DNA from 4 places in the Dactylosporangium sp. NPDC048998 genome. Region 1 is predicted to be linked to each of the others. Evidence: riboswitches for the same ligand, from Rfam matches in the RefSeq annotation. Region 1 holds a riboswitch; each other region holds the start of a gene.

Region 1 (5,220 bases):
ACGAGCGCTGGCACCCCCTCGACGCGCTGTTCGCGCCGCTGCGGGCGCCCGACGGCGAGCTCGTCGGCATCCTCGGCGTCGACCTGCCCGCGGACGGGCGCCGGCCGGGTCCGCTGCAGCGCGAACTGCTGGAGATGCTCGCCGCACAGGCCGGCATCGCGATCAACAATGCCAACCTCGTCGAGGCGCTGCAGCGGGAGCGGCGGCACCTCGCGGCCAGTGAGGAGGCGTTCCGGCTCGCCTTCGACGGCGCCGGCACCGGCATGTGCATGATCGGGCTGGAAGCCGCCGACCTCGGCCGGATGACGCGGGTCAACCCCGCGCTGTGCGAGCTGCTGGGGCGCGACGAGCGCGAGCTGGTCGCGGTGCGCCTCGGCGAGCTGCTGCACCCCGACGACGTCGAGGTCGCCCGCGTCGCGTTCGCCGCCGCGCTGACGAGCAGGGGCGCGCCGGTGCGCGACTACGAGCTGCGCTGCGTGCGCGGCGACGGGCAGATGATCTGGATCTCGGCGACCATGTCGATCGTGGCCGGGCCGGCGTCGTTCGGGATCCTGCAGGTCCAGGACGTCACGGACCGCAAGGCCACCGAGGCCGATCTGGTACGCCGGGCGCTGTGCGACCCGCTGACCGGGCTCGCCAACCGCGACGCCCTGGCGGCGCCGCTCGCCGCGGCGATCCGGCGCGCCCACGCCGGGCAGGGCGGCAGCGCGCTGCTGTTCTGTGACCTCGACGATTTCAAGGTGGTCAACGACACGCTCGGGCACGAGGCCGGCGACGCGGTGCTCGTCGCGGTGGCCCAGCGGCTGGCCGGGCTCGTCCGGCCGGGGGACACGGTGGCGCGCCTCGGCGGCGACGAGTTCGTGGTGCTGACCGAGAACGTCGGCGATCTGGCCCGCGTCGCCCTGGCCGAGCGGGTCGAACGGGCCGTGTCCGCGCCGATCATGCACGACGGTCACGTGCTGCGGGTGCGCGTCAGCGTCGGCGTCGCCGTGATAGACGACACGGTCGCGGACGCCGGCGCCGCCCTGCGCATCGCCGATCGGGCCATGTACCAGGTGAAAGGCCATCGGCACGATAACCGGATGACGGACAAGATGACCGGCCGGGTGACGGCCTTCGGTGAGCGTACCGGTGCATCGGGTGGGATCCCGTTGCTGCGGTTGGCCGAGGCGGAAACCGCCCAGTAAGGTCGGGTGGTCTGCTCGGTCGACGTGCGCCGATCACGGTGCCGCCGGGCTGGCGCCGTCGAGCTGCACCGCCGAGTCGCACAGCGCACTTCGGCATCGCGGGCCGGGGACCCATGCAGTCCCTTGGGGTGTATCCGTGACCGAGTCACGGTAGGGCGAATCCTCCCGTCCGAACCCGTCAGCTAACCCGGTAGGCGGCACCGGAAGGAGAACTGCTCGTGCTGCATCTCGATGCTCCGACAGCGGCCGCCCGCCGCCATCCTCAAGGCCGGGTGAACGCCAGGACGTAACGCCTGGCCGCGCTCAAACGCTGATCGACGCCCAATCGCCGCGCGACCCCGGCCGAGCCGTGGGACCGCGCCGATACCGCGCGCCCTCTCCCGTGCGGAGTCCTTTGCACGCCCGCTCCGGCGTGTGCTTCGCCGTGCGCTGATTCGCGCCGTATTTCCGTGCGCTCTTTCCGCGCCCATTTTTTCGCGCCTATTTCTCGCGCAGCCGTTCCCGCGCCGTTCTGTTCCGTGCGCTGACGCCGCGGCGCCCTGCCGTGCGCCCAGCTCACGCCGTCTTCGATGAGGAATCGCTTACGTGAAGTCATTACCGCGCCAGTTCCAGTCCAGACGCCGGCGGGTCAGCCTGTCCGTGCGAACCGGGGCCGCGTCCGCCGTCGTGCTGTCCGCGACGCTGTTCGCCGCGGGCTCCACCGGCCGGCCGCCGGCCGTGCACCCGCCGGCCGTGGCCGCCCCGCCCGCCTACGCGTACGCTGCGGCGTTCGTCTCGCCGCTGCTCGGCGGCACCGCCGCCGTCTCGGCGGCCGAGGCGGCGCCCGCCGCGCCCACAACCACGCCGACCAAGCCGACCAAGCCGACCAAGTCGATCATGCCGACCAAGCCGACAACGCCGACCACGCCCGTCGCGCCGGCCGCGCCACAGCCGCCGCGCCCGGTCGCCGGGCTCGACCAGACCCAGATGAACAATGCCGTGACGATCGTGCGGCAGGGGCGCGCCCAGGGCCTGCCCAGCAAGGCCCTCGTCGTCGCCGTCGCCACCGCGATGCAGGAGAGCGACCTCTACAACGTCGCCAGCCGCGCCGTGCCGGCCTCGCTGAAGCTGCCGCACGAAGGGGTCTCCCAGGACCACGACTCGGTCGGGCTGTTCCAGCAGCGCACGAGCCAGGGCTGGGGCACCGTGGCCGAGCTCATGAACCCGTCCCACTCGGCGATGCTGTTCTACAACGCGCTGACCCACGTCAAGGGCTGGCAGAACATGAGCGTGACGGCTGCCGCGCAGGCGGTGCAGCGCTCGGCGTACCCGGAGGCGTACCAGAAGCACGCCGACCGGGCCGCAAAGGTCGTGGCCGCCATCACCTGACCGTCATCGCTGACCGGCCCGCGCCCCGCCGTGGCGCTCAGCGCGGCGCGGCGGTCGCGCGGCGGGCCAGCGCCACGAGCTCGGCGATCGAGGCGGGTGACGGGGAGGCCAGATCCAGGGCGAGCAGGGCCTGGGAGAGCAGCTCCTCGGCCTGGCGGCGGCACCAGTCGCGGGCGCCGGACTGCTCGATCGTCTTCGCCGCGCGCTCGGCGTCGGCGTCGCTGAGCCGGCCCCGGCCGTCGAACAGCCCGGTCAGCTCGTCGGCGCCGGCCGCGATCGCCGCGGCGACGGGCAGCGAGCGGCGGCGGCGGCGCAGGTCCGGGTACGCCGGCCGGCCCGGGCCGTCGTCGGCCCAGATGCCCAGCAGGTCCTCGGCGAACTGCACGGCGAGGCCCAGCCGGACGCCGAACAGGCGCAGCCGCTCGACCTGGGCCGCCCCACCGCCGCCGGCCACGGCGCCCAGCGCGCAGGCGCAGCCGAACAGCGCGCCGGTGCGCTGCTCCACCATGGCGAGGCAATCGCGCAGCAGGTCGGTGCGCTCCTCCGCGGCGACGTCCGGGCGGGTCTCGCGCAGCGCGAGCGAGGCGTGCTGGCCGTGCAGGAGCTCCTGCACGGTGTCGCCCAGGATGCGCATCATGGCCCGGTCCGGGCCGGGCTGTCCGGAACGCTGCCGGGGCCGGCCCGGCGCGATGTGGGTGGGGTCGCCGGTGGCCACGACGTCGAACGCGAGCGCGAGCAGCGCCTCGCCGCCCAGCGCCGCCGGCTGGGTGCCGACCACGCTCCACGCGGCCCCGTCGGCGCGCCCGTCGACCAGGTCGCGGCGGATCGCCGACCAGTGGTGCATGAGCTCGACGGCGACGGCGGAGGGCACCGCGTCGTGCGGGTCGCCGCCGACCGCGGCCGCGCACACCAGGGTGAGCGCGCTGCGCAGCGACGCGCCCGGCGCGTCGCGGCCGGTGTGCCAGCCCAGCTGCAGCTCGGCGACCTCGCGGGACGGCTCGGGCAGCCGCCCGATCGCCGCGCGCAGTGGCGGGCCGACGAGGCCGCCGGACCAGCGCAGGACGTCGTCCGTGGTCCGTAGCACGATCACCATGAGCCGCGCCGTCCAACCCGTCTCACAGGCCGCCCCATGCGTACGCTCGCCGTCACCGGACTCGCACCACCCATCGCATCGCACTTGACAGATCTGGCCGCGTCGATGCGGCGCCAGGGACCTGGTCAAGTATGCCGAAGCGACCGGCCGCGCACGGCGAAAACGGCGATGGCGGGCGGGTGTGGCGAGGACGGTTGTCGCCCGTCCGGTGCGTGTCGCGCGAAGTTCCGCGTGTCGTCCCGCGCTGGGCGCTCCGTCCACTATGGAGTGTGTGCGGCCACCGCCTGCCGGAGTGCCTGATCCGGCGGGGACTGCACGGCCGGCGGTCGGTGCCGCAATGCGTCCCAGGCGGCCTTCCAGCCGGCCCCGACCTCTCTGGTGTCGTTGTACCAGATCGTCACCTGCCGGCAGCCCCGGCAGCCGGCCGGCACGCCCCACGCGTCGACGCCCACCCCGCGGCAGAGGGCCACCGCGCGGTACAGATGCGTGTCCTGACTGACCAGGAGCGCGCGGTTGACGCCGTACACGTCGTGAGCGCGCCGGCACGTGTCGTAGGTGTCCAGGCCGTACGGGTCGAGCACCAGCCGGGGCGGGTCCACGCCCCGCGCCGCGAGGTAGTCGCTCATCACCTTGACCTCGTTGCCCGAGCCGCCGTGCGCGTCGCCGGAGATCAGCAGCGCCTTCACCTTGCCGGAGGAGACCAGCGCGGCCGCCGTGTCGAGCCGGTTGCGCAGGAACGACATCGGGTCCTTGCCGCCGTGCTCGAGCTGGGCGCCGAACACGATCGCCACGTCCGCCGCCGGGGCGCGGTCCGCCGGGACGACCCGGCCGGAGGCCTCGGCGCGGATCCAGACCGTCGGCGCCAGCACCAGGGCGGCCACGACGACGGCGGCGACCGTCAGGCGGCGCAGGGCGCGCCGGCGGCGGCGCCGGTCGTCGGGCAGGCGCCCGGAGAGCCCGAGCGTGGCGATCATCACCCAACGCCGGCGGTACCACGGGGTGACAGGCGGCCGTTGCGGCCCGGACTCGGTCGGCATGGGCGCAGCATGGCACGGCCCGGCAACCCGCCGCCGCCCCGTGAGTCGTAAATTGTCGGTGCCGCGAGGCAGGATGTAGGCGTCGGACGGGTGGGAGGTGGCGGTTGGCCGGCAAGATCAAGGACGAGGACATCGCCCTGGTCCGGGAACGCACGTCGATCGAGGACGTGATCTCCGAGCACGTCACGCTGCGCTCCGCGGGTGGCGGCAACCTCAAGGGCCTGTGTCCGTTCCACGACGAGAAGACCGCCTCGTTCAACGTCTCGCCCACCCGGAACGTGTATTTCTGCCACGGCTGCGGCGCCGGCGGCGACGCCATCAAGTTCCTGATGGACCACGACCACCTGAGCTTCGTCGAGTCGGTCGAGCGTCTCGCCGCGCGGGCCGGGCTGCAGCTGCGATACGTCGAGGCCGGCAGCGCCCCGATCCGCCCCGCAGGGCAGAAGCAGCGGCTGATCGCCGCGCACGCCGAGGCCGCCCGGTTCTACGCCGAGCAGCTCGGCACGCCCGGCGCCCGCCCGGCCCGCGAGTTCCT
Region 2 (5,220 bases), on a different contig from region 1:
CTTCGCCGCCGTGGTGAAGGTCGTCTGCCTGATCACCGGCTTGCCGTCGGCGCCGACGGCGGTCACCTTCGCCGTGTACGTGGTGCCGTAGCGCAGTGCGGTGTCGGGCACCCAGGACGACCCGTCCGCCCGCGCCGCGCCGGCGATCTTCTGGCCGGTCGCGTCGACGAGGGAGACGTCGGTGACCCGCCCGTTGTTGATTTTGGTGCCGATCTCGGCGCTGATCGGCACCGCGGCGTCGCCCGCCGCCGGCGTGAGGGACAGCCCCACCGGCACCGTCGGGGGTGCGGTGGACTTGGTCGCTGTGTGTTTGCGATGCGACATGACGTCGCAGGCGGACAGCGCCGGCTGTGCCGCGACCGCGAGGATGAGCAGCGCGGTCACGGACCGGCCCGGGCGCCTCATGTTCTCTGCCGTTGTCTGCACATGGGGGCATCGTCGTGCCGACCCGGGCGAGGCCGGGCCGGCAAACGAGTGACAACGGGTGCGATACTGACCGTCACCCGGGGGCTACATGGTGGCGTCGGCGATCTGCGCCGCGAGCCCCTCCCACTTGGCGTAGGCGTCCGGGAAGGCCGAGCGCTGCACCATCTGCGCGGCGACCGTGATCGCGTAGTCGCCCCAGCCCGGGATCGACAGCAGCGCCGCGTAGAACCGGCGGGCCGACTCGTGCGGGTCCATCAGCTGCTCGACGGTGCCCCAGTTCGGCCGCTGCTGGAACAGGCCGACCGAGTCGTAGTCGTACCCGACGCCCTCGTTCGGGTGCTGCAGCGACTCCGGCAGGTTGGCGTTGGCCAGGTTGCGCAGGTGGCTCTCCTGCAGGGCGGTGGCGAGCGCCACGACGGCCGCGCGCTTCGGCAGGTTCTCCCGCTTGGCCACGTCGACGATCGCGATCGCGTTGTCCATCTCGGCCCGGCTCAGCCCGCCGACGGGTGCCGGCGTCGTCGGCGCCGGCGCGGCTGCCGGCGGCTGTGCGCCGCCTTGACCGGTGGCCTTCTTGTCGGTCGCCTTCTTGCCGGTCGCCTTCGGGTCGGCGGCCTTCGAGCGGTCCGACGAGCGCCCCGCGCGGTCGTTGCCGCGCGTCGCCTCGGCCTGGGCCGCGCCGGCCCCGTCCTGGGCGGTCAGGCTCACCGCGCCGCCCGATGCGGCGGGGGGGTCCGAGGACGTCAGCGTCGAGGACAGCCCGAACGCCGCCACGGCGACGACCGCCGCGGCCGCGGCGGTGCGGCGCGCCCCCGGCGGCATGGCCGCGCCGAGGCGCCCGGGGCCGGATGCGAGCAGGCGCGCGCGTCCGGCCGTGAACGCGCGCGCGGACCCGGATGCGAGCGTGCGGGCCGGCCCGGATTCGAGCGCGCGTGCGGACCCTTTGGCGAGCGCGCGTACCGGCCCGGAGGCGAGCACGCGTGCGGACCCTGCTGCGAGCACGCGTGCGGACCCGGACGTGAGCACGCGTACCGGCCCGGACGCGAGCAGGCGCTCGGCATCGGGCACGAGGTTGCGGAGGTGTGCGGCATGACGGCCGCGGCGAGACCGCAGATGGCGGGGGCCGCCTGCGGCCATGTCGCTGACCTGCGGATTTTCGTCGTCACCGGCTAGCATCCGGCGAGACTAGGACCGGTGTGGAAAAGGGGTGATTTTGGGCATGAGAAACGGCGCACGGGCCGTGTGCGCCCGGTCGCCTGTCATGGCGGCGCCGCGCCCGGTGGCCGAATCAGCGGGGGGTTAAACAGGCCCTGAGCGGCGTGTTTACGGTTTTCGAATCCGCTGTGGCCTCCGTTCACCCATTCGGGTGACCCCGTAGCGGATCCGCTGAATCGTGCGCGCGCACGAGCCGGGGAACCATGCACCACCAGGGGTGAATCCGCGGGGCCACACGGCCTCGGGAAGGGCGAGCTTCCCGTCCGAACCCGTCAGCTAACCCGGTAGGCGGCACCGGAAGGAGCTTGCGTGTTGCCCCACGAGCGGAGGTACCCGTGACGTACCTCTACAAACCTCGCCACTCGGGACGCATCCCCCGGGTCCGGCGCATCCACGTCGCGGCCGGCATGGCGGGCCTCGCCGTCGCGGCCGGCATCGGCGTCGCCGCCCTGCAGCAGTCCTCGACACCGGCCAGCGCCGCCGGCCCCCAGACCCTGACCGGCGCGGAGTCCAGGGTCACCGAGGGTGGCGCCCCCGCCGCCCGCGAGAAGCAGCGCGACCGGGCGGTGCCCGACGCGGCGAGCACACCCAAGGGCGGAGCGGCCAAGCCGACCGCCACCGCCCAGGCCGGCGCCGGGAGCACCTCCGGGACCACCGCCGACCCCACCACCGCGCCGCCGTCGCCATCGGCGGCCGCCTCCACGGCGCCCCCGCAGCAGAAGGACCTCCCCTACCAGTTCGCCTGGCAGGAGAACTACTACTTCTGCGGCCCGGCCGCCACGCGCATCGCCCTCACCGCGCGGGGACTCTCCCCGTCGCAGTCCCAGGTCGCGCAGAGCCTCGGCACCACCGTCAACGGCACCAACTCGGCCGACGACACCACGCGGGCGCTCAACTCGTACACCGGGACGTCCTTCTACAAGTCACACTTCATCACCGGGCAGACGGCCACCCCGGCCGAGGCCGAACAGCTCAAGGAGTCGGTGCTCAACGCGATCGGCCAGGGGTTCGCCGTGGTCGCCAACATCGCCGGGTCCACGGTGGACGACGCCGGGAACGGCCACTCCTACTCCGGCGGGCACTACCTGACGATCGTCGGGTACAGCGACGGCGGCCAGACCGTGAAGATCGCGGATCCGGCCGACGCCCAGGGTGTCGGCTCGTACACGCTGTCCACGGCCAAGATGGCCGACTGGATCGCCCAGCGCGGCTACTCGGCCTGATCGCCGCCTAGCCTGGGTCGATCAGCGCGAAGCCGCATCGAGCCAGACCAGGCCTAGCCCCCTCGATCCGGCGCGCCGTCCACTGTGGACGGCGCGCCGGTCCGGGGAGCGTCCCGGCCCCCGTCAGCCCAGGGCGCGTGCCCGGCTCGGGGCCGGGAAGCCCTGCGTCGGTTGCCCGCGCAGCGTTACCGCCATGGTCTCCGCCACGGCCTGGTCGACCGAGCTGGAGACCCCGCCGCCGACGTAGTCGTTCGGGTTGTCCACGTTCACCGCGATGCCGGCCGCCGCGACCTGCGGCGTGAACCCCACGAACGTCTCGGTCGCGTTGTTCTCCGAGCTTCCCGTCTTGCCAGCGACCGGGCGCCCGCCCAGGATGCCGGACACGGCCTCGGCCGTGCCGCCGTCGCACTTGCCGTACGCCGAGCCCTTGCCGACCGGGCACCGCGCCGCGTCGGTCGCCGCGGCCGCCACGTCGGGGTCGACCGCCTGCTTGCACTTCGGGGCGGCGCCCTCGACGGCCTTGCCGTCCGGGTCGGTGATCGACACCACCGGCAGCGGTCGGCAGTACAGCCCGCCGGCGGCGACGGCCGCGTAGGCGTTGGCGAGGTCCAGCGGCGTGGTCAAGGAGGTACCGAGGGTGAACGAGCCCCAGCCTTCCGCCTTCGCCACCAGAGACGTGTCCAGTTCGTTGCGGAACGTGATGCCGAGCCGCTGCGCCATCTCCACCGCGCGCTGTGCGCCGATCCGCTGCTCCAGCCACACGAAGTAGGTGTTGACCGAGCGGCCGAACCCGGTCCACATCGTGCGCGGGCCGTCCATCCAGCCCGGGCTGTCGTTGGCCGGGCACCAGTGCCCGCCGCAGCTGGCCGCGGCGCTGCCCGGCCAGTTGGTCACGATCCGGGCCGGCGCGTTGAACTGGGTGCTCAGCGGCAGGCCGGCCTCCAGCGCGGCGAGCATCGTGAACATCTTGAACGTCGAGCCGGCCTGGTAGCCGTCCACGCCGGAGCCGCCCGAGACGAGCTGGTTGACGGTGTTGGGGTACTGCGGGTGCTCCGGCGGGTTGGCCTCGAGGCTGAAGTGGCGGTTGACGGCCATCGCGAGCACATGGCCGGTGCCGGGCTGGACCACGGCGAGCGGCACCGAACGCGCGCTGCCGTAGCCGTAGACGCCCAGCGACTGGGAGAGCGCGGTCGCCTGCACGTTCGGGTCCAGCGAGGTGACCACCGTGTATCCGCCGGTGCGCAGGTTCTCGTCGCGGTCGTTCGGCGTCGCGCCGAACTCGGGCTGGCTGTTCCACCACTGGCGGAAGTAGTCGCAGAAGAAGCCCCAGTCGTTGTGCTCCTGCGCCACCGACGTGCAGTCGTTGGGCAGCCGGCGCTCGGTCGTCTTGAGCTCCGTGCCCTCCGCCGCGGTCGCCTCCGCGGGCGTGATCACGCGCATCTTCGCCATCGAGTCGAGCGTGTACTCGCGCCGCTCCAGCGCCGTCTTGCGCTCGCCGGTGAGCGGGTTGTCCACGTCCGGGGACTGCAGCAGGCCGGCCAGCAGCGCCGCCTCCGGGAGCGTGAGGTCGGCCGGGCTCTTGTCGAAGTACGTCTGGCTGGCGGCGTAGATGCCGTAGGCGCCGGCGCCGAAGTAGGCGATGTTGAGGTACCGCTGCAGGATCTCGGCCTTGCTCATCCGCTTCTCCAGCGCTCCGGCGTAGCGCATCTCGCGCAGCTTGCGCGCCGGGGTGTCGGCGAGCGACTCCAGGTGCTGCTGCGGGGTGAGGCTCGGGTCGTTCTTGAGCACGTTGCGGACGTACTGCATGGTCAGCGTCGAGGCGCCCTGCTGCGCCCCGCCGCGGCTGTTGGAGACGAACGCGCGCAGCACGCCCCGCGCGTCGACGCCGTGGTGCTGGTAGAAGCGGGTGTCCTCGGCGGCGACGACGGCCTGCTGCAGCACCTTCGCGACCTGGTCCAGCCGCACGTCGCGGCGGTTCTCGTCGTAGAACGTGGTGATCAGCGTCTTGCCGTCACTGGCGTACACGTAGGTCGTCTCCGGCGGCCGCGGCGTGGACAGGTTGGTCGGCAGGTTCTCCCACGTGTCGGCGCCCGCCTTCGCCAGCCCGCCGCCGGCGAGCGCCAGCGGCAGCGTCGCGGCCGTGAACACCAGGCCGGCCAGCACCCCGCACAGCGTCAGCCGCAGCATGCCGAGCAGCACCCGGGCGAGTTTCGAACGGGGACGCTTCGCTCGCTGTCGCTTCGCTCGCTGGCCGTGTCGGCGCATGTTCCGTCTCCAGACGACTGTGGGCGGTTAGCTCGGCGGCGCGCGGCTACCCGCACCACCCACCCCTAACCGCCGCCGCCGGAAGATCACCCGG
Region 3 (5,220 bases), on a different contig from region 1:
ACCACGCCGACGATGGTGCCGTCCTCGGCGACGTCGACGGCCCTGCCGCCGAGGGCGCCGTCGGGCAGCGGTAGCTGCTCCGCCGGCCGGTCGAGCGCTCGCCAGACGACGGGCTGCTCCAGACCGGGGCCCGACACCCGGAGGCCGACCACGAGGTTGCCGCTGTTGATCGCCTTCGCGCTGACGCTGTCACCGGCCAGCCGCTGGACGGCGCCGTTACGGTACAGCCAGGCAGTCGGCGAGTCGTTGACGAAGCTGGAACCGACCGCGGTCCCGGCAGCGTTGACGTCATTCAACTCGGCATCCTCGCCGGTCATCGCCACTACGCGCGACGAGTCACCGTTCCAGATTCTGATCTGCTTCGCCGCACCTTGGCTGCTGCGAGTCAGCAGGTACCGACCGGACGGATCGCCGCCGGTCACGGAGCTGAACTGGGCGTTCGCCGGGGTCGCCAGCACGTGCAGGAGGCATTTGTCCGGCAGAGTGCCACGCGGCGTGGGCGAGGTGTTCGCGCCGACCGCCGCGGTCGTCGGCCCGTCGTCCGACCCGGGCCACATCGCCACGGCGGTCACGGCCATGGTCACGGCGATGATGCCGAGCCCGGCCCCGAGCGCGCGGTGGCGGCGGGTGCGGCGCACCGCACCGGTCCGGGCGGTGTCCGTGAGCCGCTCGGGCAGGCGCAGGTGATCGGTCGTGTCACGCAGCATCACGCGCAGGTGCTCATCGTCTCGCTCGCTGAGTTCAGGCATGAGAGTCTCCGTTCAACGCGGCGGAAAGGTTTGGGAGGAGTTCGCGCAACTTCGCGAGGCCGCGACCGGCATGGCTCTGCACCGCCCCCTCGGAACAGCGCAGCATGGCGGCCACCTCGACCACCGGTAGGTCCTCGAGGTAGCGCAGCACGATGACGGCGCGCTGCCGCGCGGTCAGGACGGACAGCGCGTCGAGGACGGTTCGCCGACCGATCATGGCGGTCGTGTCGTCGGCCGCCACCAGCGTGAGTCCGTCGGGCATCGGGGCCTCGCGGCGCCGACTACGCCGGCGCCAGTGATCGGTCGTCCGGTTGACCAGGGCCGCTCGCGCGTACCGGTCGGGTTCCTGCTGGACGCGCGGCCACCGCTGGTACATCCGCATGAGCACGTCCTGCAGGTGATCCTGCGCAAGTTGCTCGTCACCGACAAGGAGGTAGGCCACCCGTAGCAGGGCATGGGCGCGGGACTGGACGAACGCCTCGAAATCCCGGTCGATGTTCTTCACGACGCCGCGATCCGGTAGGCGGGCAGCACGGTCCGGCGGGCAGTGGAGCCACCGGAGTCGGTGGCGTGTGCCTGGAGGGACACGAACCGCGCACCGGCCGCGGGGTCGATCACGACGGCCTGGCCGTCGGCCGCGCGCGGCACCGTCCGCCGGGTGGCACCGTCGTCGAAGGCGAATTCCACCGACAGTTGCTGCACGGCGGCACCGGTCGGCGAGGTGAAGGTGACCGGAACCGCACGACGGCTACCGGCCGCGACAGCATTGTGCAGGTCGACGGGCGGGGTGAACCCAACAGGCGCCACCGGCAGCATCTGAGACGCTCCCTGCCCGTGGGTCAGGCGGAGTGTCCAGTCGATTGTCATGACCTTTACGACGCCGGGACAGTCGGTCGCCGGTTACGGGCAACGCGAAAAATGATGACGTCGTGGATCACGGTCGACAGTCACGGCCGTCAGGCGCCGGTCGCCACGACGAAGCCGCGCCGACGCGCTCAGCGGGCAGATCACCCGACAGCGCGATCGGGCACGTAACGGGCACGCCGGGAAACGACAGCGACCGGCATAAACGAAAGCCCAGGTCGGGCATGCCGCCTGGCCTGGGCTTTTCCGGTGGAGCGGGTGAAGGGAATCGAACCCTCACTGTCAGCTTGGGAAGCTGATGTTCTGCCATTGAACTACACCCGCAAGTGACGCCTACTGTACCGAATCCACGGCCTCCGTGCACGGATCATTCTGTCTTGCTTTTGGGACGTGGCTGGGGCGGTCCTTCCAGACGGTGCGGGTCGAGGTCGTCGGGGTCTCGTGGCGGACGACCATCGCGACGTCCACGGTCAGCTCGTACAGGCGCCAGTCGACTGTTGGGGCGGCGCGCATCGTCGTGGCCAGGCGGGCCGTCAGGGGCTCGTCGGTGACCGGGGTGGCGTGGCCCGACAGGTAGGCCTCGTCGTCGGAGTCCGTGGACGGGAAGCTGTGCAGCGAATAGCGGCCGTCGCGGTCCAGGTCGTGGCGCTTCGGGGAGGCCAGGACGAAGCAGTAGAGGCCCTCGTCCGTGATGACCGGGGAGACGGGGTGGATGCGCGGGCCGCCGTCGGGGCGGACGGTGGCCAGGTAGCCGAGGCCTGGGCCGTATTGGCAGACCAGGGTGCGGATGGCCGTCGCCAGCTCGGGCTCGGCCGCGGCGAAATCAGCCCACGATGCCATGCATCAAATCTACTCGTACATCTGTTCTATCGTGGCCAAGTTGCCCGAACGAGGCAAACCGAGGCCGTGACGGCAGCCGGCAAGCTCGCGCGGCGGCGGATGAAGCCGACACCGTAACCTCAGAGGGTGCTGCTATCCGACCGTGACCTGTACAAGGAGCTCGAGGGCGGCCAGCTGCGCCTCGATCCGTTCGATCCAGCGCTGGTGCAGCCGTCCAGCATCGACGTACGGCTCGACCGGTGGTTCCGGGTGTTCAACAACCACCTGTACACGCACATCGACCCCGCGATCCAGCAGGACGAGCTCACGTCCATGGTCGAGGTCGACGACGGGGAGCCGTTCGTGCTGCACCCCGGCGAGTTCGTGCTGGCCTCCACGCTCGAGGTGATCACGCTCGGGGATCAGCTCGCCGGGCGCCTGGAGGGCAAGTCCAGCCTCGGGCGGCTCGGGCTGCTCACGCACTCGACGGCGGGCTTCATCGACCCCGGCTTCTCCGGCCACGTGACGCTGGAGCTGTCCAACGTGGCCAACCTGCCGATTCGGCTCTGGCCGGGGATGAAGATCGGTCAGCTGTGCATCTTCCGGCTCTCGTCGCCGTCCGAGCACCCGTACGGCTCAGCGGTCTACGGCTCGCGGTACCAGGGCCAGCGCGGCCCTACCCCGAGCCGCTCGTGGCAGAACTGGCGGACTTGGCCGACTAAGTGAAGCCGACCAAGTGAAGCCCACCAAGTGAAAGGGCGGGCCCGCGGGCCCGCCCTGCTCATGCCACCCGGCCGTAGCCGGATATCGGTTCAGCGTCGATCTTTTTCATCTGCACCGGTGCGCTCGGGTTCGGTGCGTGGACCATCCAGCCGCCGCCGACGTACAGGCCGACGTGATGCAGGTCGCTGTAGAAGAAGACCAGGTCGCCGGCCTTCAGGTCGCTCCGCGACACGCGCTTGGTGTCCTGGTACTGCCACTTGGTGTAGTGCCGCAGGGTGTAGCCGGCCTGCTTCCAGGCGTACAGCGTCAGGCCGGAGCAGTCGAACGTGTTCGGCCCCTCGGTCGCCCACACGTACTTCTTGCCGATCTGCGCGCACGCCACCTGGGCCGCCTTCGCGCCCGGGCCGCCGGTGTACTCGAACGGGCATGCCACCGGCCGCAGGTTCCCGGTCCCGCCGCTCGACCCGTACGCCTTCATGCGCATGTCGTTGAGGGTCTTGATGTCGGCGTTGATCTTCTGCTCCTGCTGCGCCAGCGCGGCCTCCTGCTCGGCCTGCTTGGCGACCAGCTCGTCGATCGGCGCCTTTTGGGAGTCGTACTCCTCCTTGGCCGTGATCACGTCCTGGATCCGCGCCTGCTCGTCCTTGGCCAGCATGTTGAGCATCGTCATCTGGTTGATGAACGTGTCGGGCGAGCCGGTCGTGAGCATCGCGTCGAGCTTGGAGATGCGCCCGGTCTTGTACTGCATCACGGCGAACGCGCTCACCTTGTCGAAGGCGGCGTCGACCTGCTCGCGCAGCGGCGCGATCTGGGCCTCGAGCTTATTCTGCTTGGTCTTGTTGGCGGCGAGCTCGATCTTGAGCTGGTTGTGCTGCTCGATGATCGGCTCGATCTGGTTCCACTTGTCGTCGATCTGCTTCTCGATCTCGCCCGGGGTCGGGTCCGCATGCGCGAGCCCGGTGATACCGACGGCGAGCGACAGACCGCCGAGGATGGCAACGAGGAGCCGTACCAGACGGTGGGGCCGCCTCGTCCACCTCAGATGGGTCTCCACTGAGGAGTTACTCCTTCTTCCATGGCCGCCTACCGGGTTAGCTGACGGGTTCGGGCGGGAAGGTCGCCCTACCGCGCACAAGTTCGCGGATTCACCCCGGTTGAGCGCGTGGGTCCCCGGCTCGGATTCGACTCGGCGGTGCCGCCTGGCGCACCCGTGGTGGGCGCGGACATCCAGCCGACGGGAATTCACGTTAAGGGGGACCGGTTCCCAGGTTCAAGTCAACGATCGATTGTTGTCCGTTTTGTTCCGAAAGGTCACGCGATTCGAGTGACGTACACGTCGTCGATTACACCCACGAACTGATCGTTGTTCGCGCTGGTTCCCTTGCCGCCAATAGACAGCGGATCGTCGTTCACTATGGACAGTGACGAAGGAATTGCGGTCCGTCCCACCTCGGCCCCGTCCACGGCCACCGTGAGCAGCGCGTTACCGCGTGAACACGCAATCCGGTGCCACCTCCCGTCAGCGACGGACCGCGATGCCAGCGCTACAAAAATGGTAGGCGACCCAGTGCCGACAATCACACAACTCGGCCGACCGGCCACGCCGTCGACCTGTAGCTTGAACTGACTGTCACCGATCGAGAACCCTTTTTGCATGACATTGGCGCCCTTGGAAGTCTCATCGGACCGGATCAGAACACTCGCGCCGTAGCCGAACTCCGCGCGCCCCGGATTGAGAAACCCTGCGGGCCCGCGCGGCAATGACGAGGGCGGCAAGCCCGGCATACAGCAACAACCGTCGTTGTCGGCGCATAACCGGACATGATTCCCCGAACCGCGCGGCCGCCGCGGTGGTTCCGGCCCGCGGTCGCCCTTCCGCATGACACGGCAGAGTCATATGACTCCGGTCCGTGCAACGCACGACCGTTCCTCCCGTGAGACACCGGTCGACGCTGGCGCGTCTCCCTGCCGGATCCGCGGTGCCAAAAGCAAAGAGCCGGCCACCCCGAACGGGGTGACCGGCTGATCGCAAGACGCTTAGTTGGAGGCCATGCCGAGCTCGCCG
Region 4 (5,220 bases), on a different contig from region 1:
TCGAGACCGTGCTCCGCGCGGCATGGGCGAGACGCAGAAGCGCTCCTGGGCCCGCACGGCCCCCGGTAGCCAGTCACGAGAAATCGGAACGCGCTAGGTGCATCTGCCGCAATCCGGGTAGAAACACGGAGCCCTCGACCTGGGCGATGCCATTTGTACGCGATTGGGGTGATGGTCCATGAGCGGGCCTATCGTGGGCAAGCGCCGCCTCCGTGCCGAGCTGCGGCGGCTGCGGCGCGAGCGGGAACTGACCCAGGATCTGGTGGCCGCCGAGATGGAGTGGTCGCTGTCCAAGCTCATCCGTATCGAGAACGGCACCGTCGCCATCTCGGTGAGCGACCTGCGCAGCCTGCTGGCCTACTACCGGGTCCACGACCCGCGGACGGTCGACGAGCTGCTCGAGCTGGCCCGCGCGGCGAAGCGGCGGATGTGGTGGGACGAGTACCGCCCGATGCTGGCCGGTCAGCTGATCACCTACGTCGGGTTCGAGGCGGAGGCGACCCGCATCGGCGAGTTCGCGCCGATCATGTTCCCGACGCTGCTGCAGACGCGGCGGTACGCCCACGCCACCAGCGACGCGGAGTCCCCGCTCGCCGAGCGCCGCGTCGAGTTTCAAACGCGCCGCCAGGAGGAGTTGTTCAACCGCGAGGAGCCGCCCCACATCCAGATGATCCTGGACGAGTCGGTGCTGCGCCGAAGCCCCGTCCCCGGCGACGAGGCGCTGCTGGTCGACCAGCTCGAGCACACGATCGAGTTCGCCCAGCGCCCGTACGCCGACGTGCGCGTCGTCCCCCTCAACGCCGGGTACCACGCCGGCTGGGAGGGCGACTTCACGCTGCTGGAGTTCGGCGCGGACGACGGGGTGCTCTACCGTCAGCAGTTGCTCTGGGAGGAGCCGGAGCTCATCACGACGTACCGCGGCATCCTCGAACGGCTCGGCCAGCGCGCCCTGTCGCAGGAAGCCACGCTCGACCTTCTGCGGCAGGTCGCCCACGACCTGAAGTGAGCCGGCCGGCCGGCTGCTACGCGGCCCCGGGCAGCGCGAACGCGGCGCCGGCCTGCTCGGGCCGCCAGCCGGCCGCGACGGCCCGCCGGACGGCCTCGGCCACGAGCGCGGGCCGCACCGCGCCGGCGGACAGGCCGAGCCAATTGTGAGGATGCGCCAGCGCCGAGGACACGACGAGGACGGCCCCTCGCCCGGAGTCCGCCTGCACGACGAACGTGAGCGGCGTCCACCCGTTGGCCTGGGAGTAGGTGGGCCGGTGCCGGACGGTCCACCGGTACTCGACGCCGTCGACGACGATCCGCCGCGATCCCTTCCTGTTCAGCGTCATGCGCCGACGGTAACCGCGCGGCGTCGCTGAAGGCGATCGATATTGCGCCGCTAAGCGCACCCCCAGCGCGCGCGAAGATCGATGTCACTGTCCGATGTGGAAGACCAACCGGCGGTAATCCGGACTTTTAGGTGTATTAGATATCGAGGGGGACGCACGCCTTTCGCACGGCGGATGATCACGTTAAGTTAGGCCCTGGCCTGCTCGGCAGTCCGCCGTCCATCCCGGACGGCGCCGGGCAAGCGCCGCCGAATCGAGCTCGGCGCGCCGCCCGATCCCCTCGAGCGCGCGCATCGAACCGGGGACCCAGAAACATTCGCAGGGGTGAATCCGCGACGTTGCGGTAGGGTGTCCTTCCCGCCCAAACCCGTCAGCTAACCCGGTAGGCGGTCGGTGAAGAAGGGTCTTTCCTTGTCCACTGGACACCGTGCCGGGCGGTCAGTGCTGCGAACCCTGTTCATCGGGCTCGTCTCACTCACCGTGCTGGCACCAGCCGCGGTCGCGCACGCCGATCCCACGCTCGCCGAGATCGAGGCCCAGCTCGACAAGTCGAACAAGGACCTCGAGGCGACCATCGAGGCGTGGAACAAGATCAATATCGATCTTGCGGATTCCCAGACCAAGGCCACCGAGCTTGAGACCAAACTCAAGCCGCTCGAAGACAGCATGGCCGACGCCAGCGCCAGCGTCGAGGGCGTGGCGATCGCCGCGTTCAAGACGTCGGGCAACCTTCGCAGCCTGTCCATCATGCTCAACGCCGAGTCGTCGAACTCGCTGATGGACCAGCTGTCGATGCTGCAGCAGATCACGCGGCAGCAGCAGAAGGAGATCGAGGACTACAAGAACGCCAAGGCGAAGGTCGACGACGAGAAGAAGCTGCTCGACGAGACCATCGCGGCGCAGAACACGCAGAAGACCGACCTCGAGAGCCAGCGCAAGAAGATCGAGGGCGACGTCAAGAAACTCGTGGCCCTGCAGAAGAAGGCGACCGCCGCCGGCAGCACCAAGGTCAACCCGCCGAAGATCGACCCGGGCAACCTGCCCGCGGTCTCCGGCAAGGCCGGCACCGCCGTGAGCTTCGCGAAGGCCCAGCTGGGCAAGCAGTACGTATGGGGCGCGGCCGGCCCGAACACCTACGACTGCTCCGGCCTGACGATGGCAGCCTGGAAGGCCGCGGGCGTGACCCTGCCTCACAACGCCGCCAGCCAGTGGAGCAACGTGGCGCACATCCCGCGGTCCACGCTGGCCCCGGGCGACCTGGTGTTCTACAACGGCCTCGGGCACGTCGGGATCTACGTCGGCAACAACCTGATCATCCACGCACCACACACCGGCGACGTCGTCAGGTACGCGTCGGTGGACATCGACAGCATCTACGGGTTCGGTCGCGTCAAGGCCTGACCTGGCCTCGGCTGGCAAAGGACTGGCAAAGGACCACGAAGGGGCCGCGGATCGCATCGATCCGCGGCCCCTTCATCATGGGTGCATGGCCTCGTGGGACCCGCAGCAGTACAACCGCTTCGCCGAGGAGCGCGCCCGGCCGTTCCGGGAGCTCGTCGCCCGGATCCCGACCACCGGCGCGGTCGCGGTCGTGGACCTCGGCTGCGGGCCCGGGACGATGACCGCCACGCTCGCCGAGCGCTGGCCGGACGCCGCGATCCTCGGCATCGACTCCTCGCCGCAGATGATCGCCGCGGCCACCGAGCTGCAAAGCCCGCAGCTGCGCTTCCAGCTCGGCGACGCCGGGCAGTGGCGCCCGCAGCGCGGCTCCGTCGACGTGATCGTGGCCAACGCCTCGCTGCAGTGGGTCGACGACCATGAGACGCTGCTGCCGGCCTGGGCCGCCGGGCTCGACGACGGCGGAACGCTCGCCTTCCAGGTGCCGATCGCCTCGTACGACCCCGGGTTCGGGCAGGTCGCGGGCCGGCCGCGCTGGGCGCCGCTGCTCGGCGGCGCGCTGGAGGCCATCGGGCCGCGCTCGGCCACGCCCGTGCTCGAGGCCCCGGAGTACGTGCGGCTGCTCGGCGCGGCCGGCCTCACGGTCGACGCCTGGGAGACGACCTACTACCACGTGCTACCGGGCGACGATCCGGTGTTCGAGTGGTTCAAGGGCACCGGCCTGCGGCCGTACCTCGACGCGCTGTCACCGGACGACGCCGAGGCGTTCGCCGCAGAGGTCCGGGAGGAGCTGCGGATTCGGTACCCCCGGGAGCCGTTCGGCACGATCCTGCCCTTCCCGCGGCTGTTCGTCGTCGGACATCGGGCCTGACCAGCGTCGGCTGGCTTACATCACGCGGCGACCGGCGCCCCTACGCTGGCGCGCGTGAGTAAAACTGCGAAGATCATCATTTTCAGCCTGATCGGCGTCTTCGTCGTGTGTTGCGGCGGCGGCGCGGCCGGGCTCTTTTTCATCGTCAACTCGGCCAGCAAGGACGCGAAGGTCGCGGCCGGGGACTTCCTGACCGCGCTGGAAGCCGGCAACAACGAGGGCGCGTACGCGCTGCTGTGCGGCACCGCACAGACCAACTACGGCCCGGAGGAGTTCGCCTCGATCGTCAAGCAGAACGCGCCCGCCTCGCACGACCTCAGCTGGGGCGGCTCGTACAGCAACGACCTCGGCGTCGAGACCGCCTCGATCACGGCGACCATCACGTACAAGAGCGGCAGCAAGGGCGACCACACGTTCGCGATGCGCAAGGAGAACGGCGCCTGGAAGGTATGTGGCGATCCGTACTGACGGCGCCACACCGGCACAACGAAAAGCCCCGGGTCGCTGCGACCCGGGGCTTTCTGCCGTTCAGGGGTTACGCCGCCTGCAGGCCCTCGGCGCGGGCCAGCTCGCGCAGCCGGCCGAGCGCCTGGATCTCCAGCTGGCGGATCCGCTCGCGGGAGAGCGAGAACCGCGTCGCGACCTCGGTCAGTGAATGCTCCCGCCCGTCCTCGAGGCCGTAGCGGGCCCGCATGATGCCGGCCGAACGGTCGTCGAGGTGGTTGAGCAGACCCTCGATCCGCTGCCGCTCGAGGGCGGCCAGCACCACGTCCTCCGGCGACGGGGCGTCGGAGTCGGCGACGAGGTCGCCCAGGTTGGTGTCGCCGTCGTCGCCCACGGGAGTGTCGAGCGAGACGGTGTCCTGCGACCAGCGCATGAGCTCGTGCACCCGCTCGACGGGCACCCCGAGCGCGGTGGCCAGCTGCTCCGGCTCCGGCTCGTTGCCCAGCTCGCGGGTGAGCTGACGCGCGACGTTGCGCATCCGGTTGACGTCCTCGACAAGGTGCACCGGGAGCCGGACCGTGCGCTCCTGCTGCGCGATCGCCCGGCTGATCGCCTGGCGGATCCACCACGTCGCATACGTCGAGAACTTGTAGCCGCGGACGTAGTCGAACTTCTCCACGGCCCGCACCAGGCCGGTGTTGCCCTCCTGGATCAGGTCGAGCATCGGCATGCCGGACCGCACGTAGCGGCGGGCGATCGACACCACCAGCCGCAGGTTGGCCCGGATGAACCGGTCCTTCGCCCGCTCGCCCTCGGCCACCAGGCGGTGCAGCTCCGCGGCGGTCACGCCGTCGGGGATCTCGTCGGTGTCCAGCAGGTGCTCCGCGTAGAGCCCAGCCTCGACCGCCTTGGACAGCTCGACCTCAGAAGCGGCGTCGAGCAGCGGCGTGCGGGAGATCTCATGCAGGTACACGCCAACCAGGTCGCGCTCCTCGGCACCTGAGTCGGCTCGCATCTCCACTTTCACGTTCTCCACTTCGGGCCCCTCCCCGCTCCATCCTTCGCCTTCCCCGTTTCACCCTGCTAAAACGGGTGCCCCCCGGGTATGCCCCCTACACAACAGTCAAAGCGCCTTCCGAATTCCGCCCCCAGGGGCGATTCGGTGACGACCCC

Evidence for each region. Region 1 has a riboswitch for cyclic di-AMP ahead of ACGFI8_RS22855 (hypothetical protein). Riboswitches for the same ligand answer to the same signal wherever they lie in the genome.
Region 2: linked by a shared signal. The riboswitch ahead of ACGFI8_RS32510 (C39 family peptidase) and the one ahead of ACGFI8_RS22855 (hypothetical protein) in region 1 are both predicted to bind cyclic di-AMP.
Region 3: linked by a shared signal. The riboswitch ahead of ACGFI8_RS12250 (NlpC/P60 family protein) and the one ahead of ACGFI8_RS22855 (hypothetical protein) in region 1 are both predicted to bind cyclic di-AMP.
Region 4: linked by a shared signal. The riboswitch ahead of ACGFI8_RS00070 (NlpC/P60 family protein) and the one ahead of ACGFI8_RS22855 (hypothetical protein) in region 1 are both predicted to bind cyclic di-AMP.

What each region holds. Positions count from the first base shown of each region.
Region 1 covers NZ_JBICTV010000009.1:236,372-241,591, forward strand. The annotation lists gene ACGFI8_RS22850 (diguanylate cyclase domain-containing protein) at 1-1,187, shown strand, start outside; cyclic di-AMP (ydaO/yuaA leader) riboswitch at 1,247-1,399, shown strand; gene ACGFI8_RS22855 (hypothetical protein) at 1,773-2,555, shown strand; gene ACGFI8_RS22860 (polyprenyl synthetase family protein) at 2,593-3,648, opposite strand; gene ACGFI8_RS22865 (vancomycin high temperature exclusion protein) at 3,909-4,685, opposite strand; gene dnaG (DNA primase) at 4,790-5,220, shown strand, end outside.
Region 2 covers NZ_JBICTV010000019.1:137,287-142,506, forward strand. The annotation lists gene ACGFI8_RS32500 (Ig-like domain-containing protein) at 1-405, opposite strand, end outside; gene ACGFI8_RS32505 (hypothetical protein) at 511-1,599, opposite strand; cyclic di-AMP (ydaO/yuaA leader) riboswitch at 1,798-1,944, shown strand; gene ACGFI8_RS32510 (C39 family peptidase) at 1,974-2,861, shown strand; partial or broken gene ACGFI8_RS32515 (transglycosylase domain-containing protein) at 3,006-5,126, opposite strand.
Region 3 covers NZ_JBICTV010000004.1:308,623-313,842, forward strand. The annotation lists gene ACGFI8_RS12220 (hypothetical protein) at 1-749, opposite strand, end outside; gene ACGFI8_RS12225 (SigE family RNA polymerase sigma factor) at 742-1,254, opposite strand; gene ACGFI8_RS12230 (hypothetical protein) at 1,251-1,565, opposite strand; tRNA gene ACGFI8_RS12235 (tRNA-Gly) at 1,864-1,937, opposite strand; gene ACGFI8_RS12240 (pyridoxamine 5'-phosphate oxidase) at 1,947-2,453, opposite strand; gene dcd (dCTP deaminase) at 2,580-3,158, shown strand; gene ACGFI8_RS12250 (NlpC/P60 family protein) at 3,214-4,209, opposite strand; cyclic di-AMP (ydaO/yuaA leader) riboswitch at 4,221-4,357, opposite strand; gene ACGFI8_RS12255 (LamG-like jellyroll fold domain-containing protein) at 4,467-4,940, opposite strand; gene ACGFI8_RS12260 (hypothetical protein) at 5,193-5,220, opposite strand, start outside.
Region 4 covers NZ_JBICTV010000001.1:13,878-19,097, reverse strand. The annotation lists gene ACGFI8_RS00080 (DUF5753 domain-containing protein) at 179-1,006, shown strand; gene ACGFI8_RS00075 (hypothetical protein) at 1,023-1,334, opposite strand; cyclic di-AMP (ydaO/yuaA leader) riboswitch at 1,574-1,737, shown strand; gene ACGFI8_RS00070 (NlpC/P60 family protein) at 1,776-2,735, shown strand; gene ACGFI8_RS00065 (methyltransferase domain-containing protein) at 2,821-3,603, shown strand; gene ACGFI8_RS00060 (hypothetical protein) at 3,658-4,071, shown strand; gene ACGFI8_RS00055 (RNA polymerase sigma factor RpoD/SigA) at 4,139-5,062, opposite strand.